Regions from separate parts of the Serratia sp. A07 genome, predicted to be linked through region 3. Evidence: predicted binding sites of a transcription regulator. Region 3 holds the regulator's gene; each other region holds the start of a gene.
The links. Region 3 encodes Fur, which represses iron uptake genes when iron is present. Its sites were predicted from a motif close to ATAATAATGAGAACNACTATCAA; they were not measured.
Positions count from the first base shown of each region.

Region 1: fes (enterochelin esterase) is a predicted target of Fur. The motif match lies at 7,656-7,678, and genes of this name have one in related genera.
Region 2: fes (enterochelin esterase) is a predicted target of Fur. The motif match lies at 1,218-1,240, and genes of this name have one in related genera.

Region 1 is NZ_JBZXDO010000035.1:14,821-25,383, forward strand. Features, by position in the region: gene AC4PR2_RS23325 (TonB-dependent receptor) at 1-872, shown strand, start outside; gene AC4PR2_RS23330 (condensation domain-containing protein) at 951-3,860, shown strand; gene AC4PR2_RS23335 (YncE family protein) at 3,908-5,140, shown strand; gene AC4PR2_RS23340 (TonB-dependent siderophore receptor) at 5,198-7,480, opposite strand; gene fes (enterochelin esterase) at 7,765-9,144, shown strand; gene AC4PR2_RS23350 (MbtH family protein) at 9,119-9,325, shown strand; gene AC4PR2_RS23355 (enterobactin synthase subunit F) at 9,358-10,563, shown strand, end outside.
Region 2 is NZ_JBZXDO010000016.1:1,201-11,763, forward strand. Features, by position in the region: gene AC4PR2_RS16260 (TonB-dependent siderophore receptor) at 1-1,089, opposite strand, end outside; gene fes (enterochelin esterase) at 1,290-2,597, shown strand; gene AC4PR2_RS16270 (MbtH family protein) at 2,628-2,873, shown strand; gene AC4PR2_RS16275 (amino acid adenylation domain-containing protein) at 2,925-10,563, shown strand, end outside.
Region 3 is NZ_JBZXDO010000003.1:328,770-339,332, reverse strand. Features, by position in the region: gene pgm (phosphoglucomutase (alpha-D-glucose-1,6-bisphosphate-dependent)) at 1-1,302, opposite strand, end outside; gene seqA (replication initiation negative regulator SeqA) at 1,380-1,922, opposite strand; gene ybfF (esterase) at 2,147-2,920, shown strand; gene ybfE (LexA regulated protein) at 3,177-3,464, shown strand; gene fldA (flavodoxin FldA) at 3,729-4,268, shown strand; gene fur (ferric iron uptake transcriptional regulator) at 4,598-5,044, shown strand; gene AC4PR2_RS05315 (beta-N-acetylhexosaminidase) at 5,290-7,947, opposite strand; gene chiQ (ChiQ/YbfN family lipoprotein) at 7,961-8,287, opposite strand; gene chiP (chitoporin ChiP) at 8,334-9,737, opposite strand; gene glnS (glutamine--tRNA ligase) at 10,316-10,563, opposite strand, start outside.

The DNA of each region.
Region 1 (10,563 bases), on a different contig from region 3:
ATTCGGCGTTCGCCGAGCTGACCTATGCGCTGACGCCGCAGGTGGACGTGACCGCCGCCAGCCGTCTGGAACGCGAACACCGTCGCCGCGACGGCGGCAGCCAGGCGGTGCGCATCGACTTCGACGAAACCTACACCGTGTTCCTGCCGAAGCTGGACGTGGCCTGGAAACCGACGGATACCCAAACCTACGGTGCCAAGATCGCCCGCGGCTATAACGCCGGCGGTGGTGGCATCACGATCGGTACGCCGGTGGTCAGCTATACCTACGGTTCCGAGTATGTGTGGAACTACGAGCTGTATACCCGCCATCACCTGAAAGACGCCAACGTGGTGCTGACGGGTAACATCTTCTACAACGATTACAAGGATATGCAGCTGCCTTATTCGTTGGGTGAGAACTCCAGCGTGATCCGCAACGCCGACAAGGTGGAAACCTACGGCGCGGAAATCGGCGCCACCTGGCAGCCGCGCTGGGACTTCGAGCTGTTCGGCAACCTCGGCCTGCTGAAAACCGACATCAAGAAGTTCTCGGGCAGCGGCGTGGAAGGGCATGAGCTGGCGCGCGCACCGGCTTACACCGCCAACATGGGTGCTAAATATCAGTTCCTGAAAGGGTGGGAGCTGAGCAGCAACGTGGCGTTTACCGACTCCTACTATTCGCAATACGACAACGACTCGCGCGGGCGCATCGGCTCCTATTGGACGGCCAACGCCCAGCTGGCTTACACCTTCGACTACGGTCGCGCCACGCTGTATGCGAAAAACCTGTTTGATTCAGACCGCCGCGAGATGGTCAGAAGCAACGACATCTACACGGCGACTCTTCAGCGAGGCCGTCTGGTCGGCGCAGCAGTTGAGCTGAATTTCTAACGCTATCGCGATGACGGGGGACGAATGTCCCCTTTTTTATGCGCTATCCCGGCACGGCCGGGCAAAGGAGATAACGCAGTGATCGGTGATTTTGACAGCATTCTGAGCGATGAAGAGGCCCAGCGGCTGGAGAGCGCGTTTCAGGCGCTGGGCGCGGCGTCGGCGGACGGCGAACGGCCGGTGAGCGAAGCCGAAGAGCGGGCATGGTTTGCCCATCTGCAGCAGGGTGACGCACGCGGGCAGCGGGCGCTGGCCTGGCGCCTGACGGGAAAGGTGGATGTTGCTCAACTGACGGCGGCGCTGCAGGCGCTGGTGCGGGAAACGCCTGGCGTGGACGTGCGCTACGTTTTTGATGACGAAAACGGTCTGGTGAAACGCCCCGCCGGCTCGGCGCCGTTGCCGGTGAGCCTTCGTCAGGTGGCGGACGAACAACACGCCATGGGTTGCCTGCTGCAGGCGCAGGCGGTGCCGTTTGAACTGGAAAACGAAGCGCCGCTGCGCTGCCTGCTGTTGCTCATGCCGGGCGATGACGTGATTTTGGGCGTGGTCTTGCATGACATCCTGGCGGAAACGCTGCCGTGGCGCCACCTGCCGGCGATGCTGTCCGCCCGTTATAACGGGGATGTGATGCCTCTGCCTTTCGCGGTGGCGCCGGTCGAGCTGGCGGAAAACCCGGAGCCGCAGCTGCCGTGGGTGCGCCAGGCGGTCTCGCTGCAGGATTATCGCAGCCCGGCGCAGCGCGCTGAAGCGTTGCCGCCGGTGGGCTCGCGCGTGGTCACGCGCATTGATCGCTCGCTGTTGCCCGCCAACGACACGCCGCGGGCCTTGCTGGCGGCGGTGGCGGCACGGTTTGCCGAGTTCGTCGCCGCGCAGGCCGGCGGCCAAGCGGTGCAGCTGTGCGTGCCGGCCGCAGAAACGGCGGAGTTCGTCGGCCTGGAGCTGGGCCTGACGGCGGCGCCGCTGATGCGCCTGACCGTGCAGCATGGCGAGAGCGACGTCGGGCAGCGGCTGCTGGCGCAGGCCGTGGCTGAACAGCCGGACTCGCAACGGGCGCAGCTGCTGGTGGCCTGGCGCGACGATCTGGCCGCAGAGTGGCGGCTGGAAGGCGTTCACGCCGAACGCCTGTTGCTGCCGCCGCTGCATACGCCGTTTGAACTGGCGCTGCTGCTGGGCTTGCCGGAGGCAGAAACGCTGACGCTGGAGCTGGTCACCGACCCGCGCCTGTCTCCGCACGCGGCGCCTTTCCTGCTGGAGCAGTTCAGCGCGTTCCTGGCCGGGCAGCGGATTGCCGTCGCCTTGCCGGTGGCTGAGGCCGCTTTCCCGGCGATGGCCGCGCCGGCGGCGAACGGCGACGTAGACGAAAGCGTTGCACCGCTGATTTTGCAGGAGTTCCGTGAGGCGCTGGTGGCGCCGGAAATGACCCTGGATGAAGACTTCTTCGATCGCGGCGGCCATTCGCTGGTCGCTACCCGGGTGATCGGCCGCTTGCTGAGCCTGCATCAGATCGAAATCAACATTAACGATCTGTTCAGCCATCCGACGGCGCGCGGGTTGGCGGGCTACGCCAAACGCCTGAACGTCGCGCAGCCGAATGCCGCGGTGGCCACCGCCGACGACCATGATCGCGCGCAGGCGCCGCTGTCGCTGGCGCAGGAGTCGCTGTGGAAGGTGTATGAAGCCTTCGGCCATGACGAGATTTTCAACCTGCCGTTCTCTCTGCGCTTCTTCGATGCGGTGGATGAAACGGCGCTGCGTCAGGCGTTTATCGACGTCATGACTCGCCATACCGTGCTGCGTTCACGCTTCGTCGAGCAGCAGGGCGAAGTGGTGCAGGTGGTGGTGCCGGCTGCCGAACTCGCGGACTACTCGTGGTTCCGCTTCTCCCACGAGACGCCGGCGGGCAACGCCGCCGCCCTGTTGGCCGATGCCGGCCAGCACCGGTTCGATCTGGCCGCCGAGCTGCCGCTGCGCGTCACGCTGCTGCGCGATGCGGACAACGGCCAACAGCTGCTGTCGCTGTTGTTCCACCATGTGGTGCTGGATGAATGGTCGCTCAACCTGATGATGGATGAGCTGGGCGTCGCCTATCGCCATCGCGTCGTCGGCCAGGCGCCGCAGTGGAGCGGGCAACCGCCGCAGTTCCACACTTTCGCCCGGCAGCAGCGGGCCTCCGGGGTGCAGCAGCAACATCTGGACTACTGGCTCGACGCGCTGCGCGGCGCGCCGGTCGGCCAGCCGATCTTCCGGCAAGAGCCGTCCACCCATCCGGCGGTGCCGGCACCGGCGGACGTCAACGGCGGCTGGCTGGAGTTCGAGGTCGACCCTGCCGTGGCGGAAGGCCTGTATCAGCTCGCCCGCCGCAACAACGCTTCGCTGTTCAACGTGGTGTATGCCGGGATTACCTCGGCGCTGCGCCTGCTCGGCGGCCCGGCGGATCTGCTGGTGGGCACCTCGACCTCCGGCCGTAACGACGCCGAGTTCTTCGATACCGTCGGTTACTTCACCACCGTAGTGGTGCACCGCGTGCGCTTCGACGAGGGGCTGACGGTGGCCGGGTTGGTCAGCCAGGTGAAAAACACCATCAACGGCTCGCTGCCGTACACCGATATTCCGATCGATCTGGTGGAGGAAGGGCTGTTCGGCGTGGACGCCGACCGCAAGAACCACATGTTTGAAGTGTTTATCCAGATCCACAGCCGCATCAAGCTGAACGGCGAGTTCCGGCTGCAGGACGGCAGCGCGATCGCCTACCGTCAGGTGGAGCCGGAGAAAGCCGAATCGCTGCTCGGCCTGCAGTTTGAGGTGATGGAAGACGATTTGGCCGGGAAGAAATCCCTGCGGGTGATGATGACCTACCGCCAGGACCACTACAGCCGGGAGCAGGCCAATCTGATCGCCGACGGCGTTCAGCACGTCTTTACCCAGTTTGCGCAGCACATCGCTGGCGATATCGCTCTGGCGGCGCTGCCGCCCGGGCCGCAGGCATGACGTTGTTTCACTCTAACCGAAAGCATGATTTTCAAGGAGATAAAAGGATGTCTGGAACCCTAGCAACCCCGCGCGCGTTACTGTCGCTGCTGGTGGCGGCCTCTCTGGTGGTCGCCGGCGCCGCGCAGGCGGACGATGTCGGCATCAAACCGCAGGACATCAAGCGCGAGGCGCTGTCATCGACGGTGGTGGAGATGGCCTACAGCACCTCGCAACAGGCGCTGTTCGTCAGCGCGCCGGACTGGAAGGAAGAGGCGCGCTCCCGCGTGCTGCGGCTGGATCCCAACACCCTGGCGATCAAGGCGGAGATCCCGCTGCAGGTGAAAGGCTTCGGCGTGGCGCTGAACGATGCGGGCAATCGCCTGTACCTGACGCAGGCTTTCAACGGCGAAGTCGGGGTGGTGGACACCACCACCAACCACGCGCTGGGCAGCATCAAGTTGCTGGACAAAGCGGTGCTGGAGCAGGCTTACAAGCAGGCGGGCATCAGCGGCAAGCGTCTGGATTTCCTGTTGGCGGAGCTGAAGAAGTTTAAAATCACCGAGGACTATCTGTACCGCCTCCGCGAGATCAAATATGACGCGCAAAGCGGCCGCCTGTTCCTGCCGGGCCTGGGCTTCGGCGTCGACAGCGTGCTGTACGTGGTCGATACCAAAGCCGGCAAGCTGGAGAAAGTGATCCCGGGCTTCGGCTACAACGCGGTGGGTATCACGCTGGATGAGAAGGGCCGCCGGGTGTTCGTCTCCAACATGCAGGGGCAGGTGATCACCTTGAACGCCGACACGCTGGCGATCACCGCCACGCATGAAGTGCAGGCCGATCAGCTGCTGAACCTGGTGTATGACCCGGCAAGCAATCGCCTGTTGGGCGTCGATCAGGGCATCGATCGCGACGACTACCGCAACCATCATCTGGGGCACGACTACGTGAAGCGCAGCAGCGGCCACCGGGTGTTTGCGCTGGATGCGGACAGCGGCAAGGTGCTGGCCAGCGAGCTGACGGATGAGGTGCCGATCGGCCTGCTGCTCGACGAGCGCAGTCAGCGGCTGTATGTCGCCAACCGCAAAGGCGTGCGCGTGGATCATGGCGCCGGGACGCTGACGGTGTTCGACGCCAAGACGCTCAAGCGCCTGCAAACCGTAGACCTGCCGCCGCACCCTAACAGCCTGGCGTTGGATCCGAAAGGCGACGCGCTGTTCGTGACGGTGAAAAACGACGGCGCTTCCACCAAGGCCGGCAAGCCGGAAAGCGTGGTGCGTATTCAACTTCACACCAACTAACTGAATATAAATATAAAAAAAGGGCGCCGCGGCGCCCTTTGTCGTTGGGTCATGTCATCAGAAGTGGGTGTTGATGCTCATGTAGTAGGTACGGCCCGGTTCGTTGTAGGTGGCCGCGCCCGCGCCGGCGATGTTGATCGCGCCGGTAATCGGGTCGCCCACGTTCTGCGCGTTACCGGCGCGGAACTGGCGTTTGTCGAACAGGTTGTCGATGCCGGCGGTGACGCTGACGTTTTTGGTCAGGTCATAGGTCGCGCTGGCGCCGACGACGGCATAAGGGCTGACCTCGCGGGTTTCGCCGCCGGTGGCCGGTTTACCCTGGTAGTTGTACTTCTTCGGCTTCTGACGGCCGTACCAGGTCAGGGTGGACTGCATCGACAGATCCTGCGTAGCCTGCCAGCTGAGGGTCGAGTTGACGGTGAACTTCGGGATCACCGACAGGTAATCGCCGGTGGTCTTGTTCTTGTTCTCGATCATGTAGGTGGCGTTGTTGCTCCAGGTGACGGTCTCGCTGACCGGCACGTTCAGCGAGCCTTCCAGCCCTTGTACGACCGCTTTCGGTACGTTCTCCCACTGGTAGACCGCCGTGCCGGTGCTGCTGGTGGCGATGCGCGAGTTACCCGCTTCAATCTTGTTGTGGTAATCGTTGCGGAAGTAAGTCACGCCGGCCAGCCAGCCTTCGTTATGGAACTCCAGCCCGATCTCTTTGTTGACGCTGGTTTCCGCCTTCAGATCGTCGTTACCGAGCAGGTAGCAGCCGTTTCTGACATCGCTGCCCGCACACCCTTGGCCTTTGCTGTACAGCAGGTAGTTGCCGTTGGTCTGGTACAGGGTCGGTGCCTTGTAAGAACGCGCGATACCCATTTTCAGCGTGAAGTAGTCGCCCAGTTCCTGCGACAGGTTCAGCGCCGGGCTCCAGTTGTTGCCGGATTCTGAATGCAGATCGTAACGCAGACCCGGCGTCAGCATGGTGGTGTCGGTCAGCTCAATGTTGTCTTCGGCGAACAGCGAGAAGATATGCGCGGAAGCGTAAGGGCTGCGCGTGCCGTTGCCCATGCCGGGAATAGTGCCGCCCATCAGCGTTTGGCTGGTGGAGGTGCCGTCTTTCATCCGCTGTTGGGTCCACTCGGTACCCAGGGTGGCGGTCTGTGAAACGCCCAGCTCAAACGGCACGCTGACTTCGCTGTGCGCCAGGAAGTCGTCCAGCTTGGTGGTGCCGAAACCGGTATTTTTGGTGTCGAAGATGCCTTCGGTGCCGCCGGCCAGGCCTTCGTTCAGGCGGGTATTGCGGGTACGCTCGAACTGCACGTAGTTGTTGGTGCTCACGCCGTTGTCCCAGGCGCCGCGGTGGGTCAGGCCGAAGGTTTCACGGTAGATGCGGTTAGTCTCTTTGCCGTAGTTGCTCTGCACCAGGGCATTGGTATTGGTGTTCTGGGTATCGCCGGAATACAGGTTGCCCTGACGGCCGTAGGCATACTCGAACTCCAATGACTGCAGATGGGCGAAGTCCCAATGCAGCAAGGCGTCGATGTTTTTATCGACCACCCCTTCGCGCCCGGCGGGCAGGCTGTTGGCGTAGGCGCCTACGCGTTCGGATTTATGCGATTCGTTAATGTCCCAGGCGTCGGCCTGCGTTTTGCTGTAGCCGCCGAACAGGCGGAAGCTCAGGGAATCGCTCAGCGGGCCGGACAGGCTGAAGTCGGTGCGCTTGGTGGCGCCCTCCTGCTTGTGCTGCGGCACGTTGAAGTAGCCGTTCAGCGAGCCGTGCAGCGCATCGCCGGCCTTCTTGGTGATGATGTTGACCACGCCGCCCGCGGCGCCGTTGCCGTAGCGCGCGGCGGCCGGGCCGCGCAGCACTTCGATGCGTTCGATCATTTCCGGCGGCACCCAGGCGGTATCACCGCGCGAGTCGCGCTCGCCGCGCCAGCCCTGACGCACCGAGTTGCGGCTGGAGGCCGGTTTGCCGTCGATCAGAATCAGGGTGTTTTCCGGGCCCATGCCGCGGATATCGATCTGGCGATTGTTGCCGCGCTGGCCGCTGGTGGAGTTGCCGGTCAGGTTAACCCCGGGCATGGTGCGGATCAGTTCGCTGATGTCGCGCGCCGGCGGGCGTTTTTTGATCTCGTCGGCGGTGATGGTGGACACCCCCGGCGCCTGCAGGTTCTGCCGGGCGGCGGTCACGACGATGGTGTCTTCGCCGCGCGGTTTTTTATCCGTGGTGCCGCTGTTTTCTTCCGTGGTGGTGGTGTCGGTCTGCTGCGCGGCGTTGGCGAACGCGGACGCGCCCAATCCCAAGCCGATAAGAGTGGCTAAAGAATAACGTGATAGCTTGCTTTTCATCTGAGTGTCCTACCTTGCTGCCATCCCTCGCCGAACGGGGGGAAGGGCGGTTGTAGTTTTTGTGTAGTCGGAAATAGAAAATCGGCTGCGGCAAGGGATGCCATTGATGTATCCCCGATCCCTGTCCGTTGCGCGCAATACCAGCACGATCTCCAAGCCTTACACACTATTGCAAATGCAAATTATTATCAATAGTATTTGGCGTACAGTGCGTTCGGGCGGTGGCCGGCGATAGGGAAAAGTCGACGTTCCCGGTGCCGCCAACTACAAAATGGGTAGGCGTTGTGAATACAGAACTACAGTCAGAAAGCAGCAGATTATTGGCCAGCAGCAATGCGGGCAGTCCAGGGTGGTGGTTGACGGTGGCACGACGCGGTACGCCATGGGTAGAACCGGCGGGTAACGGCCGTTGGCGAACCACCTTTTTCTGGCGCGATCCTCAGGGATGCGAATTGACCTCCGCCTACCGTCGCGTGTGGATCAACATCAACTGCCTGACCGACCATCATCAGCCGAATCCGCCGCAAAGCCTGCAGCGTTTGGCCGGCACCGACGTGTGGTACTGGCAGACCGAGCTGAGCGGCGCCTGGCGCGGCAGCTACTGCTTTATCCCCTGCTTTGACGAGCGGCCGCCGGCGTTCAGCGGCGACGATGCGCACGCCAACATGCACAACCTGCGCCACTGGTGGCACCAGGTGTTCGCCAGCGCCACCCCCGATCTGCTCAACCCGTATCGCTCCTGGCAAAGCGCCAGCGGCCACAGCGTCTCCGGCCTGCACATGCCGGATGCGCCGCCGCAGCCGGTATGGCGCTCGTTCGACGAGTACGAGATCGCCAGCGGGCGCTGTACGCCACCGCTGCCGGCGCGTTTGCAGCGCCATACCTGGCAAAGCGAGCGCCTGGGCAACAGCCGCGATGTCTGGATCTACACCACCGGTGACAGCAAGCCGGCCGAGCGTCCGTTGGCTATTCTGCTCGACGGCCAGTTCTGGGCGAAGCAGATGCCGGTTTGGGAGCCGCTGATGCAGCTGACCCGTGAAGGGGCATTGCCGGAAGCGGTGTATGTGCTGATCGACATTATCGATCTGCCGCACCGGTCGCGCGAACTGACCTGCAAGGACGACTTCTGGCTGGCGGTGCAGGAAGAACTGATGCCGCAGCTGGCCGACTGGGCGCCGCACAGCGACAAACCGGCCGATACGGTGGTGGCGGGGCAAAGCTTTGGCGGCCTGGCTTCCCTGTATGCCGGGCTGCGCTGGCCGCAGCGCTTCGGCGCGGTGATCACCCAGTCCGGTTCCTACTGGTGGCCGCGGCGCGACATGCTGCAGTTGCCGAGCATTCCCGACGATGCCTGCTGGCTGATGCAGCAGGTGGAACGACACGGCCTGGGCAACCACGGCGCGCTGAAGGTATTTATGGAAGCCGGTTCGCAGGAAAAGCTGGTGCACCGGGTCAGCGGCGAAATGGCGGCGCGCCTGAGCGACGCCGGCCATCGGGTGCACTACCGGGTGGTGGAAGGCGGGCACGACGCGCTGTGCTGGCGCAGCGGCCTGACCGACGGGCTGCAGGCGGTCTGGGCTTCCGCTTTCGCCACCGCTTATCCGGCATCGGCGACGGCGACGGCACGAGGAACACATGATGGAAAGCCTGAATCCGTTCGATGATCAACAGCAGCGCAGCCTGGTGCTGCGCAACGTACAACAACAATACAGTTTGTGGCCGGATTTCCGCGCCATTCCGTCCGAGTGGACGATCGTCTTCGGCCCGGCGGCGCGCACTGCGTGCGCCGAATGGCTGGAACAGCATTGGCAAGACATTCTGCCGGTCGCAGCACGCGAGGCGTGACCGGCGCCAGGTAATCACGGGAGCAATAAGCAGTGTCACACACCCCTAACTCTCTCAGCGGCCCGGCGCTTGCGGGCGAATGGCCGCTGGTCGCGGCGCAACCCGGCATCTGGGTCGCCGATCAAATTTCCCCGCATCGCAATGCCTACGCGGTGGCCCACGCCATCGAACTCAACGGCCCCATTGCCGTAGAGCCTCTGCTGCAGGCCATTACCCAGGGCCTGGGCGAGGTGGATATGCTGCGCCTGCGTTTTGCGGAACGCGACGGCGTGCCGGTGCAATGGTGGGATAACACGCTGGCGGTGCGCGAGCCGGAACTCGTCGATCTGACGACGTCGCCGGACCCCGAAGCCGCCGCGCGCGCGCTGATGGATATCGATCTGGCGAGCGATCTGCGCGCCGGCAGCGGCGCGCCGCTGTATCGCCATGTGGTGATGCGCCTCGCGGATGACCGCTGGTTCTGGTATCAGCGCTATCACCATCTGCTGGTGGACGGTTTCAGCTTCACCGCCATCGCTCGCCGCGTGGCGGCGATTTACACCCATCTTTGCCGCGGCGACGCGCTGGAACCGACGCCTTTCACGGCGTTCAGCGACGTGGTGGCGGAATACCAGGCTTACCGGGAGGCGCCGGCCTGGCAACGCGACGCCGATTTCTGGCTCGAAAAAGCGCGGCAGCTGCCGCCGCCGGCCACGCTCTGCCCGCAGCCGCTGGCTGGGCAAACCCCCACGCCGCGCATCCACCGGCTGGAACAGCGCTGCGATCCGCAGGCCTTCGCCGAACTGGTGCAGTGCGGTGCGCAGCAGAAGCTGAACGCCGCCGATATGGCGGTGGCGCTGGTGGCGCTGTGGGTGTCGCGCCTGAGTGGCCAACCGAACTTCAGCGCCGGTTTTATCTTCATGCGCCGTACCGGATCGGCCGCCCTGTGCGCCGCCGGCCCGGTGATCAACGTGCTGCCGATGGAGATGCACCTCGAGCCGCAGGCCACGCTGTATGAGGCCGCCGCCCGCATCAGCCGCGAGCTGAAAACGGTGCGCCGCCATCAGCGCTACGACGCCGAACAGGTGCAGCGCGATCTGGGGCGCATCGGCGACGGCGAACCGCTGTACGGCACGGTCTTCAACTTCAAAATGTTCGATTACCAGCTGGACTTCGCCGGTATCGAAGGCATCACCCACGATCTGGCCTCCGGGCCGGTGCGCGATCTGGAGATTGCGCTGTTTATCGACGAGCACCAT
Region 2 (10,563 bases), on a different contig from region 3:
TTCATGCTGCGCCATGCGGGTGACGGTGTGGTCGTTGACCTTCGAGTTTACGTTATAAACCAGATATTTATAGTCTTCATCGCGGTGGGTGAAGCGCAGGTTCTGGGTGAACGACAGCGCATCGCTGAAGTTATGCTCGAGGCTGTAGCCGATCGACGCCTGCTCGCGCCGCGACTTGTTGAAGCTGGGTTCGCTGATGTTGAAGTCGTAGGGCACATAGCCCGCGCTGGTCGGGAACAGCGTGCCGGCGCGCGGCAGGAAGTTGCGCGATCCGGCTTTCGGATCGTTCTGGTAGCTGGTCAGCAGCGTAAAGCTGGTGTCTTCGTTCGGCAGCCAGGTGAAGGCCGGCGCGATGGCCACCCGTTGCTGCTTGCTGTCTTTGACAAACTCATGTTCGGTTCTGGCGATGCCGTTCAGGCGGTAGAACAGGGTATTGTCGTCGTTGAGCTTGCCGCCGAAATCGAACGCCGTTTCCGCCAGATGGCGGTTGCCGGTGCTGAATTTGACTTCGTGAATGCTTTGGGCGGTGGGGCGCTTGCTGGTCATCACCACCACGCCGCCGGGGCTGACCTGGCCGTACAACACGCCGGCCGGGCCGTGCACCATCTCCACGCGCTCCAGCAGCCAGGGATCGATCTGCCCGGCGCCGCCGTTTTGGCTCGAAAGGCCAAAGTGCAGGCCGTCGAGCAGCTTGGGCGCATAGCGGAAGCCGCGGCTGATCACTTCGTCATTGCGGTTGGAGTTGCCGCGGTAGGTGGTGATTACCCCGCTGGTGTAGTTCAGCGCGTCGGCGACCGACGCCGGCTCCTGGTCGTTCATCTGCTCGCGCGTGACCACCGAGATGGACTGCGGCGTTTTACGCAGAGAGGCGGCGGTCTTGGTGCCGGCGGCGCTCTCTTTGGCGACGATCCCCTTGACCGGGGCGGTCACGCTGTTTTGCGCGTCGGCGGTCACCAGAATCGTCTCGTCCGCGGCGGCGGACGCGTGTGGCGCGAAGGGCAGTAAGGCCAGCGCCGATCCCAGCAATAAACGCTTGGCGGACATCGCCTCTGCGTTCGCGTTTTCTATCCCTTTGTTTTTAATCTTCATTATCTCTCCTGCATACCTGCGTTGTGTGTCATGCCACCCTGATAAACCCCGAAATTCCGACAAGCGCTCTTCACCCGTCGACGCGGAAACGCCGTGTGTGCACGACGGTAAAAATCCGACAAATAGTATTGAAAACGATAATGAGTATCAATACGATTGTCAGGTTTTGTAAAAATCACTCATGTTATGTAAGGGGCGCTATGGAGTTTTTGCCGGAAAAGAGGCCAGAAAGCGGTCATGAGGGATTGGCGGCGCAGTGGCTGCGTGAAGAGGCGGCAGGGCAGCCCGCGTGGTGGCAGAAGGTCGCCTCACAAGGCATGCCCATCGTCGAGCCGCACGATGACAGCCACGTCAAAATGACCTGGCTGTGGCGCGATCCCGCCGGCGATGAACGGCACTCGCCGATATGCCGCGTTTACGCCGATATCAACGGCATTACCGATCATCACAGCACGTCTCCCAGCAGCCTGACCCGGCTCCCCGGCACCGACGTTTGGTACGGCGCCGCCGTTATCGATCGCCGCTGGCGTGGCAGCTACAGCCTGATCCCCATTACCGACCGGGACCTTCCCCCCGTCTTCAGCGGCGACGAAACGTTGCGCGATCGCCAGCAGCGCGCCTGGTGGGTATCGCTGTTCCCGCTGGCGATCGCCGATCCGCTGAATCGCCTTTCGCTGGGGCCTTCGCATCGCCCGCGCCCGGTTTCCCTGGCGCAAGGGCCGGATGCCGACGACCAAAGCGCCTGGCAGGCCGCCGATCGGCCATTGGACGAGGCGCGGCTACAGCTTTTTCAGTGGCGCAGCGAACGTCTGGATAACCAGCGGCGCGTTTGGCTGTATGCCAGCGGCGACGCGGCGGTGAAAGCGAACCGCCCGTTGGTGCTATTGCTCGATGGCCAAAACTGGATCGAAAGGCACGCGCTGTTGCCGGTGATCGAGCATGAAACCGCAAAAGGGCGGCTGCCGCCTGCGTGCTGGCTGCTGATCGATGCGATCGACGGTGAACACCGGGAAAACGAGCTGCCCTGCAACGCCGCCTTCTGGCAGGCAATCATCGAAGAGCTGCTGCCGCAGGCGCAGAAGCGCGAAGCGTTCAGCGAGGAAGGGGCGCGCACCGTCGTCGCCGGCCAAAGCTACGGCGGGCTGGCGGCGTTATATGCCGGTGTGCACTGGCCGGAACGCTTCGGCCGCGTGCTGAGCCAGTCCGGCTCCTTCTGGTGGCCCACGGTGCAATTCGTTACCCAGTTCGAAAAACGCCACGAACTGGAGGAAGGCTGGCTGATACGCCAGGTTCGGCAACGCGACGCGGCGGCGCCCACGCTCACCGTGATTCAGCAAGCCGGCGATCGGGAGGCGGACATCGAATTCGTTAATCGCCAGATGCACCAGGCGCTGACGGCGGCGGGGCACCGCGCCGAATACCGCGTGTTTTCCGGCGGGCACGATGCGCTCTGCTGGCGCGGCGGCCTGGTGGACGGCGTGCGCCAGCTGCTTTCCGCGATGGAATAACCCACACATTTTGACAGACAGGTAATGCAAATGACTCAGGAACAACAAAACCCGTTCGATGACGAAAGCCTCCGTTTCACCGTTTTGGTCAACGCGCAGCAGCAGTATTCGCTGTGGCCGCAGTTTGCCGAGACGCCGCAGGGGTGGCGCGTGCTGATGGGGCCGGCGTCGCGCGGCGAATGCATCGACTACATCGAAACGCACTGGCAGGACATGCGGCCGGCGGCGCTGAAAGCGGCGGATGCGGCGCTGAAAGCGGCGGATGCGGCGCGTTAAGCGCCAGGCAGCCACATCGATACATTCCGTTTGAGGAAAAGGACAGACACCATGTCAGAAACGCTTTCTTTGCCGGATACTCAGGTCGAGTATCGGGAGTATCCGCTGGTTGCAGCGCAACCGGGGATCTGGATCGCCGACCAAATCGCGCTGCGCCGCAACGGCTTCGCCGTGGCGCACTACACCGAACTGCACGGCGCTATCGATCGTTCGTCGTTGGAGCGCGCCATCCGTCAAGGGCTGGCCGAAGCGGATACGGTTCAGGCGCGATTCTTTGAGGCGCAGGACGGCCAGCCGGTGCAGCGTTTGCCGCTGATAGCCGACCCCGCACGCGTGCAGGCGCCGGAGTGGCTCGATTTCAGCGCACGGCCGGACGCCGAACAGGCGGCGCTGGCGCTGATGAACGACGAGCTGGCGCAGGATCTGCCGGCAGACGGCGAGCGGCCGCTTTATCGCCATATGGTGATCCGCGTCAGCGCCGATCGCTGGTTCTGGTACCAGCGCTTTCATCATCTGACCCTGGACGGCTTCAGCTTCGAAGCCATCACCCGCCGGATCGCCGATCTCTATCGCGCGCTGCGCCACGGGCTGGCGCCGGCGGCCTCGCCGTTTACCCCGTTCGGCAAGGTGGTGGAAGAGTTTCAGCAATGGCAAACGTCGCCCGCACGTGAGCGGGCGGCCGAATTCTGGCGCCAGCATCTGCGCGATTTGCCGTCGCCGCTGTCGTTATCGACGGAAAACCGGGAGGTTGAACCGGGCGCCCAGCCGCTCAAACAGGCGCTGGTACTGCCTGAATCGCTGTTTGACGAAGCGCGGCGCGATGATGCGCTGCAGTCGCTGCAACCGGCCGATATCGTCACGGCGGCGCTGGCGATGTATCTGGCGCGCATGAGCGGCGAAACCCGCTTCTCAATCGGTTTTCCTTTCATGCGCCGGATGGGGTCGCAGGCGCTGGCGGCGGTCGGCCCGGTGGTCAACGTGCTGCCGCTGCTGCTTAACGTGACGCCGGATCTGTCGCTGGCGGACGTCTGCCAGGCCACCGTGGCGGAGATCAAGCAGGCGCGCCGCCATCAACGCTATGAGGCGGAGCAGATCAAACGCGATCTCGGCCTGGTCGGCGGCCATCAGGAACTCTACGGGCCGGTGGTCAACGTCAAGGTCTACCACGGCGCCTTGTCGTTCGACGGTCAGGCGGCCGTCACCCATACGCTGGCGATGGGGCCGGTCGACGATCTGGAGTTTGAGATCGGTTTTCGAAGCGGCGTGCTGACGCTGTCTTTGGTCGCCAACCCGGCCAAATACTCGCCGCGCACCTTGCATCATCACGCGGAGCGCATCGGCCATTGGCTGCAGCAGCTGGCGCGGCAGCCGCATCAACCGCACGGTCAACTGGCGTTGATCGGCGAAGGGGAACTCAGACAACTCGCGGCCTGGGGGCGCGGCGCAGAGCTGGCGCCGCCGGCGGGCATGGTCTCGATCATGGATGCATTCCAGCGCCAGGTTGAGCGCCAGCCCGAGGCGTTGGCGGTGGCCTGCGGCGACGTGCGCCTCAGCTACCGGCAGCTCTCCGAACGGGTGATGCAGCTGGGGCGAGTGCTGATCGAAAGCGGCATCGGCGCCGAAGACGTGGTCGCCATCGGCATTCCGCGCTCGGTGGACACGCTGGTCGCGCTGTTCGGCGTGCTGGCCAGCGGCGCGGCCTATATGCCGCTCGATCTGGACTATCCGCGTGAACGTTTGGCGCTGATGTGCGACGACGCGCGGCCGGTGATGTTGCTGACCCACCGCGCCACGCGGGCCAACATGCCGGATCTGCCGCAGGTATTGTGCCTGGACGACGCCCCGTGCCTGGCGCGCTGCGCGGCCGCCGAGAGCACGCCGATAACGGATGCAGAGCGGCGCGTGCCGCTGAGCGAGGCGCATCTCGCCTACATGATTTACACCTCCGGCTCGACCGGCAAACCCAAGGGCGTCATGTCCACCCACCGCGGGCTGCTGAACCTGTTCCTGTCGCACCAGGCCTCTCTGTTCGGCCCGGCGATCGAAAAATTCCAGGCTCGCCACGCGCGCCGCTTGCGCGCCGGCCATACCGCCTCGTTTTCTTTCGACTCATCCTGGGAACCGCTGTTCTGCATGATGATGGGCAGCGAACTGGTTATCTTCGATGAGGAGCTGCGCCGCGACCCCTGGGCGCTGCTGGAACAAACCCAACAGACGCCGATCGATCTGCTGGACATCACGCCGTCGTTCTTCTCGCAACTGGTGGACTGCGGCCTGCTGAAGGGGCAGTTCCCGCTGCCGTCGTTCGTGATGATCGGCGGCGAGGCGGCGACGCCGACGCTGTGGAACCTGATGCAGCAGCATCCGGAGGTGGAGATCCACAACTATTATGGCCCGTCCGAATACACCGTCGATACCCTCGGCGCGCCGGTGACGGCCGCAGACCAGCCGGTGATCGGCCGTCCCCTCGCCAATACCTCAGTTTGGCTGCTCGACAGCCGCCTGCAGCCGGTGCCGATCGGCGCGGCGGGCGAGCTGTACATTTCCGGCAAAGGCATTGCACGCGGTTACCTGCGGCGTCCGGATCTGACGGCGGCGCGCTTTGTCGCCAACCCGTTCGCCGAAGGCGAGGTGATGTACCGCAGCGGCGATCTGATGCGCTGGAGCGCGGAGGGTCAGCTGGTGTTCATTGGCCGGACCGATCACCAAATCAAGGTGCGCGGCTTCCGCGTCGAGCTGGGGGAGGTGGAAAGCGCCTTGGCCGCCTTGCCGGACGTGGGGCGTGCGGTGGTGATCGCCGAGCCGATCGGCGCCACCTATCGCCTGATCGGCTACTGCTCGGTACAGGATGACGCGCGCCGCGCCTCGCCAACGTTGCAAAGCGAGCTGCTGGGGCAATTGGCGCAGCGTCTGCCGGATTATATGGTGCCGGCGATCCTGGTGGTGATGCCGGAGCTGCCGCTCAACGTCAACGGCAAGATTGACCGCCAGGCGCTGCCCAAACCGCAGGAGACGCTGGCGCAAAGCATTCGCGAACCGGCCACCGAGCAGGAAAGGCTGATTTGCCGCGCGATGGCCAACTTATTGGGGATGGAGCGCGTCGGCGCCGACGACGATTTCTTTGCGCTCGGCGGCGACAGCATCTCGGCGATGGGGCTGGGCACCGCCCTGCGGCGCAACGGTTATCTGCTGCGGCCGCGCGAGATCTTCGCGCTGCACACCCCCGCGCGCATGGCGCAGGCGATGCAGCCGCTGGCCGTAGACTCTCAGGCCTCACGCAGCGTGCAGCAAGGCCCGATCGACGGGCTGCCAATCCTGCACTGGTTCGCCGAGACGGGCGATATGCATCGCCGCTTCGCGCACGGCGTTTTCCTGCGCGTGCCTGCCGAGCTGCAACCGGAACAGCTGCGTGATGCGTTGGATCAGCTGCGCGCGGCGCACCCGGCGCTGGGCGCCAGGATCCGCGATGGCCGGTTGGTGGTTGAAGAAGCCGCTACCGCTGAGTTCATGCAGGTTCAGGCCGTATCCGGCGAACTGGAGCCGGCGGCGGAACAGGCTTTCGACGCCGCACTCGAGCATCTCGATCCGGCGGCCGGCGCCATGATGCAGGCGATCCTGTTGCAGCGCGACGGGCAGAGCCTGGGGCTGGTGCTGGCGATCCACCACCTGGTGGTCGACGGCGTTTCCTGGCGCATCCTGCTCGAGGAGCTGCGGCAAGTGGCCGACAGCGCCATGCAGGGGCGGCCGATCACGCTGCCGCCGGAAGAAACCTCGCTCTATGAGTGGTCCGCGCGTTTACGCGCCGACGTGGAACGCCGGGAAGCCGAGCTGCCGTTCTGGCGGCAAATGCTGGCGGACGGCGTGCCGCGTTTGGGCCGGCGCGCTCTGGAACCGCAGACCGATCGCATCGCCTCGGTGAGCGAGCGGCGCACGCTGCTCGACAGCCGGTTGACCGCCGCGCTGCTCGGCACCTTGCCGCAGGATTATCGCGCCCAGGTTGAAGAGATCATGCTGTGCGCGCTGGCTCAGGCCTGCCGCCGCCGTTTCCAGGCCGCTTCGCTGCGTTTCTCTCTGGAGTCGCACGGCCGCGCCGAACTGGACGACGGCCTCGATCTGGCCCGCACCGTCGGCTGGCTGACGGCGGAGTATCCGCTGCGCATCGAACTGCATGACGCCGAGCACAATGAGGCCGTGCGCACGGTGAAACGGGCGACGCGAGCGGTGGCCGATCGCGGCGTCGGTTACGGCCAACTGCGTTATCTGCATCCGCAGCGTGACGATCTGGCGGCGCTGGCGCAGCGTAACGCCCCGGAGATTATATTCAACTACCTCGGGCGTTTCAGCCAGGATGAGGGGCACTGGACGCCGCAGCGCAGCCAAACCCGCTTCCGCGACGCCTTCGCCGTGGCGCAGGATGCGCAGCAGGCGCTGTCGTATGGCCTAGAGGTGAATATCTTTGTCGAAGAGCGGCGCGACGGCGCGTGCCTGGCGATCAACTGGAGCTGGCTGGAGGGGATTTTCAGCGAGAGCGACATTACGCAGCTGCACAGCGGCATCGAGCAAGCGGTGCGTTCACTGTGCGAATTTGCCGAACGGCATCCCGAACGCGCGGCGGCAACGTTGGTGGCGGCCGAGATCGCCCAGCCGGGCGCCGATGATGAGGCGGTGAGCGCCTGGGAGCGGGAGTGCGGGCCGTTAGCCGCGGCGCTGCCGCTGTTGCCGCTGCAACACGGCCTGCTGTTCCATGCGCAGACGGCGCAGCAGGGCGGCAGCTATAACTCGCTGACGCGCCTGAGCCTCTGCGGCGAACTGGACGCGCATCAACTTCAGCAGGCGCTGGATGCGGTGATCCGCCGCCATCCGCAATTGGCCGCCCGATTCAACCGCGAGGGCGAGCCGCTGCAGCTGATACCGCAGCAAAGCCATTGGCCGCTGGACAGCCACGCGCTGCCGCCGCTAACGGAAGAACAAGAAGCGCAGGCACTGCACCGGCTGGAGCAGCAGGAACTGCAGCGCGATCTGTTCAACCAGCCCGGCGCGATGCTGCACGCGCTGTGGGTCAAACACGGCGATAGCGAACGCTACACGCTGTTCCTTAACGCGCACCACCTGATCGTCGACGGCTGGTCGACGCCGGTGGTGCTCAACGATCTGATGCTTGCCCTGCGTGAAGGCGAGCAGGCGTTACCGCCGCTGCGTTCGAACTATGCCGATATCGTGCGCCGCCTGACCGCGCGGGATGCCGAAGCCTCGCGCCGCCTGTGGCGCGAGACGCTGCAGGACGTGCGCCCGACGTTGCTGTTCGGTGAAACGCAGGACGAACGCGTGCATGAGCTGGAAATGACGCTGCCGCCGGCCGAGGAAAGGCGCTTGCTGACCCTGTGCCGCGAACGCGGGTTGACGCTCAATACCGTAATGCAGGGCATTTGGGCGCTGCAGCTGGCCAGCTGTTGCGGCCAGCAGGACGTGGTGTTCGGCTCGCCGGTTTCCGGCCGTTTTGGCCAGATAGAAGGGATCGAGGAACACGTCGGCCTGTTCAGCAACACGCTGCCGGTGCGGGTTCGTCTGCAGCACGATCGTTCGTTGACGGAGCAGTTGACCGACCTGCAGCACCGGCAGATTGAACTGCTGGAGCACGATGATTTGGGGTTGGGGGAAATTCAGCACCTGGCCGGGGCGGGCACGCTGTTCGATACGCTGTTGGTGGTGGAGAACTACCCGGACAACGACGCTCTGCTGGGCGGCACAGGATCGCTGCGCTGCGATGCCATCCGCAACAAAGGCTATACCCACTATCCGCTGACGCTGCTGGTGCTGCCGGGCGAACGTCTGCGCCTGCTGATGGAGTACCGCGCCTCGGTGCCGCAGCCTGAGCGCTTCGCCGCGCGGCTGATGGCGCTGCTGCAACAGTGGATCGCCCAGCCGGATCTGCCGCTGCCGCGCTGGCAGTTGCAAACCCCGCAGGAGCAGGCGCTGATCGCGGCGGTTAACCGCACCGGGCAGGCGGTGGCGGACACCACCTTGCATCAGGCGATCGCCGATCAAGCGCGGCGCACGCCGGAACGCATCGCGCTGCAGGATGCCGGGCACAGTCTCAGCTACCGTGACATGCAGCGCCAGGCCGCGCTGCTGGCCGAGCGGCTGACGGCGGCCGGCATTCAGCCGGGGGATATCGTCGCGGTGGCGTTGCCACGCTCCGTGCGCCTCAGCCTGGCGCTGACGGCGATTGTGCAGACCGGCGCCGCCTGGTTGCCGCTGGACACCGGCTACCCGGACGAACGGCTGGCCTACATGGTGGAGGACGCCAAACCGCGGCTGATTATCACCGAAAACGCGTTGGACGCCCGCTTCGCCGCGCTGGCGCCGACGCTGCTGTTCGATGCGCTGGACGAGAGCGGGCGTGAACCGGCGCCGCGCCAACCGGCGGGGAACGGCGATTATCCCGCCTACGTGCTGTATACCTCCGGCTCTACCGGGCGGCCGAAAGGCGTGGTGGTGAACCACCGGGCGATCGTCAACCGCCTGTTCTGGATGCAGCACGAGTATGCGCTCGATGCGCAGGACGTGGTATTGCAGAAAACGCCGTGCAGCTTCGACGTTTCCGTCTGGGAATTCTTCTGGCCGCTGATGGTCGGCGCACGCCTGGTGATGGCGCCGCCGGAGGCGCACCGCGATCCGCAGGCGCTGACGACATTGATCGACAACTATGGCGTGACCACGCTGCATTTCGTTCCGTCCATGTTGGCTATCTGGGTGGAGGCGCTGAACGAACGGGCGCCACAGCGCGCCGCCGCCAGCCTGAAACGCGTGTTCTGCAGCGGCGAAGCGCTGTCGTGTGAACTGGCTTCCCGCTACCAGGCGTTGGTTACCGCGCCGCTGCACAACCTGTACGGCCCGACGGAGGCGGCGGTCGATGTCACCTACCAACCGGCGTCCGGCGCGGCATTGGCGGCGGTGAACGGCGCCGGCGTGCCGATCGGCAAACCGGTCTGGAACACCCAGCTGAGCATTCTCGACGCCATGCTGCGGCCGGTGCCCGTCGGCTGCGCCGGCGATCTCTACCTGCGCGGCATTCAGCTGGCCGATGGCTATCTGCATCGGCCGGGGTTGACGGCGCAGCGGTTTGTCGCCGATCCCGCCGGCAACGGCGCGCGCATGTATCGCACCGGCGATATCGCCCGCTGGCTGGAAGACGGCAGCGTCGAGTATTTGGGGCGCAGCGACGATCAGCTGAAGATTCGCGGCCAGCGCATCGAGCTGGGCGAAATCGAGCAGGCGCTGCTGGCACAGCCGGGGGTAGCGCAAGCGGCAGTGCACGCCATCGAGCTGGGCGAGGGCGCGACGGGGCTTGGCGGCGCCGATATGCGCCAGCTGGTCGCCTGGCTGATCGCCCAACCGGGCGTGACGCTGGATACCGCCGAGCTGCATCAGGCGCTGGAGCAGCGTTTGCCGGCGCACATGATGCCGGTCAGCTATGTCATGACCGACCGCTTCCCGCTCAGCGCCAGCGGCAAGCTGGATCGCAAGGCGTTGCCACGGCCGCAGCTGGCCCTGCAAGCCGGGCGTGCGCCGCAGGGCGACAGCGAACGCCTGCTGGCGGCGCTGTTCGGGGAACTGCTGGGGCGCGAGACGGTGTATGCCGACGACGACTTCTTCGCGCTGGGCGGCCATTCGCTGCTGGCGATGCGTC
Region 3 (10,563 bases):
GTCATAGTGATGCTGCGGGTTTTCACCGGTTACCGCGGTGATTTCAGCCGCCAGCAGGCACATGATGATACCGTCTTTGTCCGTCGACCACGGTTTGCCGTTGAAGCGCAGGAACGAGGCCCCGGCGCTCTCTTCGCCGCCGAAGCCCAGGCTACCGTCGAACAGGCCGTCCACGAACCACTTGAAGCCGACCGGCACTTCCACCAGCTTGCGGCCCAGGTCGGCCACCACGCGGTCGATCATCGCGCTGGACACCAGCGTTTTACCGACTGCGACATCAGCGCCCCACTGTGGGCGATGCTGGAACAGGTAGTTGATGGCTACCGCCAGATAGTGGTTCGGGTTCATCAGGCCCTTCGGCGTGACGATGCCGTGGCGGTCGTAATCCGGATCGTTGGCGAACGCCAGATCGAATTTGTCACGCAGCGCCAGCAGGCCGGCCATAGCCGACTCGGACGAACAGTCCATGCGGATAATGCCGTCGTGGTCCAGGTGCATAAAGCGGAAGGTCTGATCGATGGAATCGTTCACCAGCGTCAGATCCAGCTTGTAGTGCTCCGCCACGCGCTGCCAATAGGCGATACCGGAACCGCCAAGCGGATCCACGCCCAGTTTCAGGCCGGCGCGTTGGATGGCCGGCATGTCGACCACCTCAACCAGGCCTTCGACATAAGGCTGCACCAGGTCTTTGGCGTGCAGGTGGCCGCTGTTCCAGGCCTTGTCCAGCGACTGGCGCTGAACGCCTTTCAACTGTTGCGCCAGCAGTTCGTTGGCGCGCTTTTCGATCACCGACGTCAGGTTGGTGTCGGCCGGGCCGCCGTTCGGCGGGTTGTACTTGATGCCGCCGTCTTCCGGTGGGTTATGGGACGGCGTAATGACGATGCCGTCGGCCTGCGCGCCGCCGCGGCGGTTGTGGCACAGAATGGCGTGCGATACCGCCGGCGTTGGCGTGAAGCCGTTGTTTTCCTGCACGATCACATCGACGCCGTTGGCGGTCAGCACTTCCAGCACGGAAATGAAGGCCGGCTCGGACAGCGCATGGGTGTCTTTGCCCACGTAGCACGGGCCGGTGGTGCCCTGCTGATGACGAACTTCGGCGATCGCCTGAGCGATGGCGAGGATGTGCGCTTCGTTGAAGCTGTGGCGCTGCGCGCTGCCGCGGTGGCCGGAGGTGCCAAACTTCACCGCATGTGCGGGATTGCCGGCTTCCGGTTGCAGCACATAGTACTGCGACGTCAGCTGGGCTACGTTGATCAGATCGCTTTGGCGGGCGGGCTGCCCGGCACGTGGATTATTCGCCATCGACATATCTCCCTCATCCCTGTCGGTGACCGGGCAAATACGTCGCGCACGGCCATCATGACGGGCTGTTCGCTAAATTAGACGGTACCGCAAACTTTCTCGATCAGTTCCGCCGGGAACTGCATGGCCTGCATGATGTGTTCGATCATGCTGCGTTTGCGGCCGGTATTGGTATTGGTGATCACCCAGTAAGGGGTGCCCGGTACATGCTTCGGCTTGGTATGCGTGCCGTTGGCCAGCAGGGTCTGCTGATCGCCGGCGAAATAGGTACGGGTACGGCCGGTCAACGCCTCGGTGGCGGCGGCGAAACCGGCGGCATCGAGGGTATACAGCGTGGACAGCACCAGCATGAAACGGTTGACCGCTTTGTTCTGCTCGGCATATTCATCCGACAACAGCAGCTCGCGCATGGCGCGCACGCGATCGCGCGGACGCTGCGCCGGCGCCGTTTTTTCCAGCTCGACGGACTGCGGCGCACTGGCGGCAGGCAACGCGCGCACCGGTTGCCCGGCGGTGAATTTCAACATGCGGCGTAAAATATCGGACGCGCTTTCACCGATGTGTTGCGTGTGGCTGGCAATATAACGGTAAAGCTCTTCGTCGACTTCAATAGTTTTCATCTTTATCCAATACTGTTTTTTCTACTTAGAACCTGAAGCCAGATCCTGCATTCAAGCCATGGGATTATAAGGTTAAAAGCGCTGGGGCGAACACAACAATGTGCCTCCGGACGGAAAATGCAGACTAATACCTATAGCCGGCACTGCCAAGCCCGCGCCGCGAAAATTCCGCATGATTCATCGTGCGATTCAATCATGATACCCTAATCTGAATCTCTCTCAGTATGAACTTCGCCATGAAATTACATTATCAACTGCTGGCCGCCGAGTCAGACGCGCTGCCGGTGCTGCTGATCCACGGGCTGTTCGGCAATCTGGACAACCTGGGCGTGCTGGCGCGCGATCTGCATAAACAGCACACGGTGATCAAGGTCGATCTGCGCAACCACGGCCTCTCCCCGCGCGCCGACGACATGAACTACCCCGCCATGGCGCAGGATCTGCTGGCGCTGCTCGACGAACTGCAGCTGGAGAAAGCGATCGTCATCGGCCATTCGATGGGCGGCAAAGCGGCGATGGCGCTGACCGCCATCGCGCCCGAGCGCGTCGCCAGGCTGATCGTCATCGACGTCGCGCCGGTGAATTACCAGACCCGCCGCCACGACGAGATCTTCGCCGCGCTGAAGGCCGTCAGCGCCGCCGGCATCACCCAGCGCCAGGCGGCTGCCCAGCTGATGCGCGACTACCTGCAGGAAGAAGGCGTGATCCAGTTCCTGCTGAAGTCCTTCCACAACGGCGAATGGCGCTTCAACCTGCCGGTGCTGATCGAACGCTACGAAGACATCACCGGCTGGCAGGAAGTCCCGGCCTGGCCGCACCCGACCCTGTTCATTCGCGGCGGCCTGTCGCCGTACGTGCAGGACAGCTACCGTGCAGCCATCGCCCGCCAGTTCCCGCAGGCCCGCGCGCACGTCGTCGCCGGCACCGGCCATTGGGTGCACGCCGAAAAACCGGAAGCGGTGCTGCGCGCCATTCACCGTTTCCTCGACGAAGCCTGAAAAACGCACTCACCTGGCGAAAAAACGCGCTAAAGATAACGGCTTAGCGCGTTTAGCCCGCAGTTAGGCATTGTCGTCGCTCCATCTGCTGGGGTAATATGGCGCGCTATAATTTTGCCACCGCGCCAGCGCGTTCGCGAACGCCGGTTCGGGGGTGAATTTGGGTTAGGGTTTATTGGCCCGAAGTGTGTTAACCGATGCCTCCGGAAGCGTGCGAGCGCTTTTTGATGCAAACTCCCTTGCAGTACCGCTACCTATGGCAAAAGAACAAACGGATCGCACGACGCTGGATCTGTTCGCAGATGAACGCCGTCCGGGGCGCCCGAAAACCAACCCGCTTTCCCGCGATGAACAGCTTAGAATCAATAAGCGCAATCAGTTACGGCGCGATAAAGTACGTGGATTGCGGCGCGTAGAGCTGAAAATCAACGCGGATGCGGTGGACGCCCTGAACAAACTGGCGGAACAGCGCAACATCAGCCGCAGCGAACTCATCGAGCAGATGCTGTTGGCACAACTGGCGGAAGAACAGCCGGAACATTGATCTCTTCGGCCGCACGCGCGGCGCGGCGTTAAGGACAACGCCGGATCGACCACGCTTTTCTTCATTCTCCGGCATCGCATAAATGCGATAAAACCCCGGCGCCACTTTCTGGCATGATACGCATTTACCGGTAAGAGACTGCGCCTGTCGGCGCCCGCCCCGGAGGCGAAAGGCTCTTGCCATGGCATCATTTTAATCGGCGTCAGCGGCGGCAGTGCCGGCGTCGAGTAATGCAATTACTTGAATTTAAAGGTTATACGCGATATGGCTACTGTAGGCATTTTCTTTGGCAGCGACACTGGCAATACCGAAAACATTGCCAAAATGATCCAGAAAATTCTCCAGAAACAGTTTGGCGACGACGTCTCTGAAGTGCATGACATCGCTAAAAGCAGCAAAGAAGACCTGGAAGGGTTCGATATCCTGCTGCTGGGTATCCCGACCTGGTACTACGGTGAAGCGCAGTGTGACTGGGATGATTTCTTCCCAACGCTGGAAGAAGTCGACTTCAACGGCAAACTGGTGGCGCTGTTCGGCTGCGGCGACCAGGAAGACTACGCGGAATACTTCTGTGACGCGATGGGTACCATCCGCGACATCATCGAACCGCGTGGCGCGGCCATCGTGGGCCACTGGCCGACCAAAGGCTACCACTTCGAGGCCTCCAAAGGCCTGGCGGACGACGATCACTTCATCGGTCTGGCGATCGACGAAGACCGCCAGCCTGAACTGACCAACGAGCGCGTGGACGCCTGGGTCAAACAAATCGTCGAAGAGCTGAGCCTGGCCGATATCGTCGGCTAAGCCCCGGCACTGGCGAAAGGTTGAACAAAGGCCCTGTAAAGTGCATAGTGTGCCCACAGGGCCGTCATCGGCAGCAGGGATTGCTGCGATAGAAGCTACAGATTTGTAACTTCCCACCCCGTCACGGTAGACTGAGATATCGGTTTATCCCATCCATCAAGGCGTTGCATGCAAAACATGCAATAGTGCAATTATATCTTTGTTAACAACCGGCGGTTTCCATTTAGTACAACCGGTTCTATAATGAGACGCATTAACTCTTTGTGCCGACCGATGCCACAGGCGAGTACGCCTCAACTTGATTAGCATAGTAACAGGACTGAATTCGCATGACCGACAACAACATCGCATTGAAGAAGGCCGGCTTAAAAGTCACGCTTCCGCGACTCAAAATCCTGGAAGTACTGCAAAATCCGGAATGCCATCACGTCAGTGCGGAAGATTTGTACAAAAAACTGATTGATATGGGCGAAGAGATCGGGCTGGCAACGGTTTATCGCGTACTGAACCAGTTTGACGATGCGGGCATTGTGACACGTCACAATTTCGAAGGCGGCAAGTCCGTGTTCGAGCTGACCCAACAGCATCACCACGATCACCTGATTTGCCTGGACTGCGGCAAAGTGATCGAATTCAGCGACGAATCCATCGAAGTGCGGCAGCGTGACATCGCCAAGCAGCACGGCATCAAGCTCACCAACCACAGCCTGTACCTGTACGGCCACTGTGAAACCGGTGACTGTCGCGAAGACGAAACGCTGCACGACAAGAAATAAGCCTGACCGGCTATGAAAAACCGCCTCACACCGAGGCGGTTTTTTTATGCCTGCCGTGCAAAGGGCAAAAAAATCCCCGGACAAGCCGGGGGAAAATCATGTCATGAAATATCACAATTGCAGCGGCACTGCTACTCCACGTACTACTCTCACTACAACGTCCGCCCTACGCCGACACGCGCGGGCGAACGCATTCCCCCTTCGTTATACGGCCGCCGCCAGGGCAGCAGGCCGTTGCACCGGGCTTAGACCTTCTCGGCGCGGCTGTAGCGCTTGCCGTCCGGGCTAACCGAACGCACCTGCACCTCACCGGACACCGCAGGCTTGGCCTTGGCGTCATAGCGCTGCCACTGCTTGCCGCCGTCGGTGGAGTACTCGATGCCCAATCCCGGCAGCGCGATATTCGCCTCCAGCTTGCCGCCCGCTACGCGTGCGCCCGGCACCGGCAGACGGTAAGCGACGCCACCTTTGTCCAGCTTGGCCAGTTCACGCTGCCCCAGGATATTGGCGAAGCGCAGCCAGTCTTTCTCCAGCGTCTTGGTATCGACAAAGTGGGTTTCCCCGCCTTTGTATTCGCGGCCGGCGCGGTAGTCCTGCTCCCAACCGGCGCGGTGCCAGGCGCGTTCAGCCACCGACAGCGCGCGTGGGAAAATCATGTATTCCATCTGCGGATCGGTGCGCTGGGTTTCGCTCCACAGCTGAGCGGACAGCCCGTAGGCGCCCGGCCACGGCTTATCGCTCTTGGCGTTGAAGTGGTTGCCGTCGCGGTCGACTGAAGTTTCCGCGTTCTGCGGCATGTTATCCGGCGCGAAGCTGAACACCTTGCGCTCGTCGCTGAAGCGGGTGCCCCAGTAGTAACCGCGCTCGTCCGGGTTCACCTCGTAAGGGAAGTCCATGTAGACGTAGTCCGGGTTGGAAACCACCACTTCATACCCTTTGTTGGCCCAGTCGTTGACGCTATCGAAACCGCCCCAGTACAGGGTATCCCAGAAGTTGACGCCCACGCGCGAGGTGGCGAACGCCTTCGCGTTCTCGGCGTCTTTCAGGCCATCCTGCCAGGCCTGCATTCTGTCGATGCCGTGCGCCTTCACCAGCTTGCTGACCTCTTGGCCGAAGTAGCTCGGCAGGTGCTCCATGTCGGCCACCTTGCCTTCTTTGATCATCGTCTGGCACACCTGCGACTTGGCCCACGGTTTGTCTTCGTTGCTCTGATCGATGATGCCTTTGCCCGGCTCCGGTTTCGCCTTGTCGGTGTAGCCGGCGCCCAGGCGAATGTTTTTCGCTTCGTCGCCGCCGAAGTGCCAGGTCTTGATCGGCTGGCCGGCCTCTTTATGCATCTGGGCGATCTCGCCGATCACCTTGTCGACAAAACGCTGGGAAGAATCCAGGCACGGGTTCAGGTAGCTCTGGCGGTTAAAGAACTGCACGGAGGTGGTGTTGGAGGTATCGGTCGGATCCACCAGGCGGAATTCGTTGGCCTCCTGCTCTTTCCCGGCGGCATGCAGCTTTTTATAGCGCGCTTCCATCGAGACCACCGCGGCGCGGGCGTGTGCCGGCATGTCGATCTCCGGGATCACCTCAATCTGGCGCGCCTGGGCGTATTTGATGATGTCGATATAGTCCTGACGGCTGAAGAAGCCGCCGTAGACGTCCGGCCCCTGGCCGTACTGCGGCAGCAGGCAGGTGGTTTCGCTCAGATCGTGGCAGCGCTGGCCGCCGACCTCCGTCAGCTCAGGCAAACCGGGGATCTCGATGCGCCAGCCTTCGTCATCGCTCAGGTGGAAGTGGAATTTGTTGAGCTTGTAGGCCGCCATTTGATCCAACAGGCGCAGCACCGCGTCCTTCTTATGGAAGTTGCGCGCTACGTCGAGGAAAATGCCGCGATACTGGAAGCGCGGCGCATCGCTGGCGTCCAGCGTGGCGATCTTGCCGCTGCCGTCGCTCGGCACTAACGACAAGATCGACTGCAGCCCGTAGAACACCCCGGCCTGATCGAAGCCGATCACCCGCGCCTCTTTCTTGCCGATTTTCAGCTCATAGGCGCCCGGCACCGCCATCGCGCCTTTAAACTTGCCCGGCTGGATGTCGGTCTTGATCGGATAGCCGTTGGCCTGAACCGGCACACCCAGCAGCGCGAAGCGCTGATTGACGACGTCCGCCGCCGGCTTGACCAGCGTGCTCAGATCCGGCGATACCCCTTTGCGCAAATCGACGTCCTGCGCGTGAACCTTCACCTGCATCGGCGTCGGCACGATCTGGCCGCGCAGCGCGCCGGCAGGCAGCGTCTGCAGATCGGCATTGCTGACAAAGCGCGAAGCCGGCGTCATCAGAATGTTTTTGTCGTCCTTGGTGCGCTTCCACTGGTCGCCGGTGAACGGCGCCACAAACTGGTCCAGGTTTTCGGTGTCGGTATTCGCCAGCATTTTCGGCTTGGCGTCGCCGGACGTGGCATACCAGCGCGGCAGGAAGTCGTTTCTGAACAGCTGCCAATATTCGGCGACCACCGGGATTTCCACCGCCTTACCGGCCGGGAAGCCGCTGAATTTGGCGGTCGGCTCCAGCTTGTACAGATCGCCGGTGAGGTGAGCAATCTTGAACTGGTCGTTGTCTACCCGCAGGGTCTGGCGCGGGCTGTGGAAATAGATGACCCAGTCTTTACCGTCGATCGCCTGGCCGTCGTTGCTGAGGGTGAACAACACCCGGTTGCATGAGGCCCAGTCGGCGCCCAGCGCCGCGCAATCCACGCCGTTTTCGCCGGCGCGGTTATCCAGCATTTTTACGTTCAGCTTCAGCTGGCTCAGCTGATCCACCAGCTGTTGATCGGCCATGGCGTTTCCCATGCCGCCCAGAAATCCCATCGTTGCCGTCAACGCGGCTAATGCGCTCAGTTTGAATGCGTTCATGTTCTTGTCCTTCTTAATTATTGTTATCGCGAATTTCTTGCCACAGCTTGCCGCACTTGGCGTCGTAAGCCTGACCGTTACCGCTGTGCACCGCCATAATGCAGTTCTGATAATCCATCACCCGCACCGTTTCCTGCGCGGCGAACTGCTGGTGCTGCTTCTCTTGTTTCAGCACGTTCAGCACCGCCTTACAGGGTTGCAGACGCTCCGGCGAACCTTCGGCGGTGTTGATACAGGCGCTGTAAGCCTGCTTCAATTTGGCGTCTTCCGGCGGTGCGGCGGGTTGCGCACAGGCGCTCAAGGCCGCGGCGGCCGCCAACATCAGCATGATTTTTTTCATCGTTGAATTCCCTTAACTGCCCCCGGCGGCGAGGCCGGGGAACGCATCAGAAGATGGTGAATGGCGCGATGACCATGAACTTGACGTCTTTCTCGTCCTGGAAGATGTTGCCGTAACCGCCGCCCCAGCTCGGGATGTTGGTGTGGTTGTCATACTGGGTGTAGTGCAGCTTGATCAGGGTGCCCTTGGCGCGCCCTTCCTGGATGGTGTACATCGCGTCCAGGCTCCAGGCGCTCTCCTTCAGGCGCTGGCTCTGATCGTAGATCGGGTTGGTGCTCGGCTTGGCGTCCCAGGCGTAAACGTAGGAGCCGCCGACCGCCATGCCCGGCAGGTTCCAGTTGCTGAGGTCATACATCACGCCGGCGTACACCGCTTTCTCACCGTTGGCGTTAAAGTCGGAGCGGTTATCCCACCACACGTCCAGACGACCGTTGGACGAGGCGTAGGTCGGGGTCATGCGCTGCAGGAAGAAGCCCTGGTTGCCTTCCGCCTTGACCATGGTGCCTTCCAGACGCCAGTTGAACTGCCCGGTGGTGTAACCGAAGGTCAGCGCCTGCAGCCAGGCCAAGCCGTCGTAGATGCTGTTCGGATCGTTCTTGTCGCTGATGCGGTCTTCCGCACCGTAGAACTGGTAACTGGTGGTCAGCGGGTTGCCGAGCACATCGAATTTGTAAGACGCCTTGGTGAAGTATTGATTCACATAACCCTGCGCCTGGCCGAAGGCGGCTTCCAGTACCAGATCGTTTTTGAAATCGTACTTGGCGCCCAGCGAGTGCAGGTAGGAGACGCGCGTTTTCTTATCGTTCTGGCGGAAGTCGTCCATCTCGATATGCCACGGCGCCTTGTATTTATCGGTCCACATGTAGGAGAAGCTCAACGCACCGGCGTCGCCGTAGTCGAACTTGGCGCCGGCTTCGGCCCCCTGATAGGTGCCCGGCATAAAGCTCCAGTGCGGCGCCAGCAGGGTTTGGCCGCTCGGCTGAATATAGCCGGCGCGCGCCCAGACCGGGCCGTATTTGAATTTGGCGGCGGCTTTGTACAGGCTAACGCCGCCTTTGTCACCGGAATAGTCTTCGTCGTAGGTACGGTTTTTCGAGGAGAACGCGATCTCGTTCGGGTGGCCGCTGGCGCTGGATTCTGCCAGCTCGATGGCGGTAAAGGCGCCGACGTCCAGACCGAACATGTCCCAGGCGTAGCCCGAAGCGAAATCCAGGCTCAGGTTGGCGGTGGAGTGCGACAGGTTGGTGGTGTATTGGTTGTAATCCTTGCTGTCCGGATTGAGATCTTTACGGTCGCGCTCACGTTGCCAGTAATAAATGCCGCCGGTCAGCGTGGAATCATCGATAAACCCTGCGGCTTTCGCCTCAGGCGCCATGGCAAACCCTGTTCCCAACAGCGCGCCCGCGACTGCGAGCGCCAGCGTTTTACGCTGAGCACCGTGCGTACCCATATTGAAATTCCTCTTTGACTTAACTTAAAAGTTGCAGCCGCCTGTGTTCACCACTGCCCTGCACGACTGCCAATAAAAAACCCGAACGGGTAAAAAATATTGCCGACGAGATGTTATTCCCACAGCACTAATTGCTACAGATAGACTATTTTTCGCGACGCGAATTATCAAATGAAAAATGAGGGAGATTTGTCAAAGTATGACAAGGAGCACATATCAGTGAGAATTTGTTACGCTGGTGATCATAGAGGGTGTCGAATAAAAAATTCAATTAAATCAGAATAAATTGAGATACAAGGTCAACCAGAGACGATTAATGGTTTCAGCCTGGCTAAATTCGTCAGTCAGACGATAAAAATTGAGAGCGCTCTCCAAATGAAATTAATTCGCATCACGAATATATAAGAAAAAATGAAGACTAATAGGACTAATATAAGAGAACTAATGGGTTAATGCGTCGCCATTAATTAAACGCATCCCGGATAAAATGAGAGAGGAATAGATCGCGAGCTGAGCGCAGGCATAAAAAAGCGCGGCTTAAAGCCGCGCTGATTCATTAATTTTCGAGGCGAATAAGATTAGCCTTCGATTTTCGCCCAGGTGTCACGCAGGCCGACGGTGCGGTTAAACACCAGATGCTCGGCCGACGAGTGACGGTTGTCGGCGCAGAAGTAACCTTCACGCTCGAACTGATAGGCTTTCTCCGGCTGTGCAGCCGCCAGGCTCGGCTCGACGAAGCCGTGCTTGATGACCAGCGATTCCGGGTTGATGGTGGAGAGGAAGTCCTCCGCCGCGCCCGGATTAGGCACGCTGAACAGGCGATCGT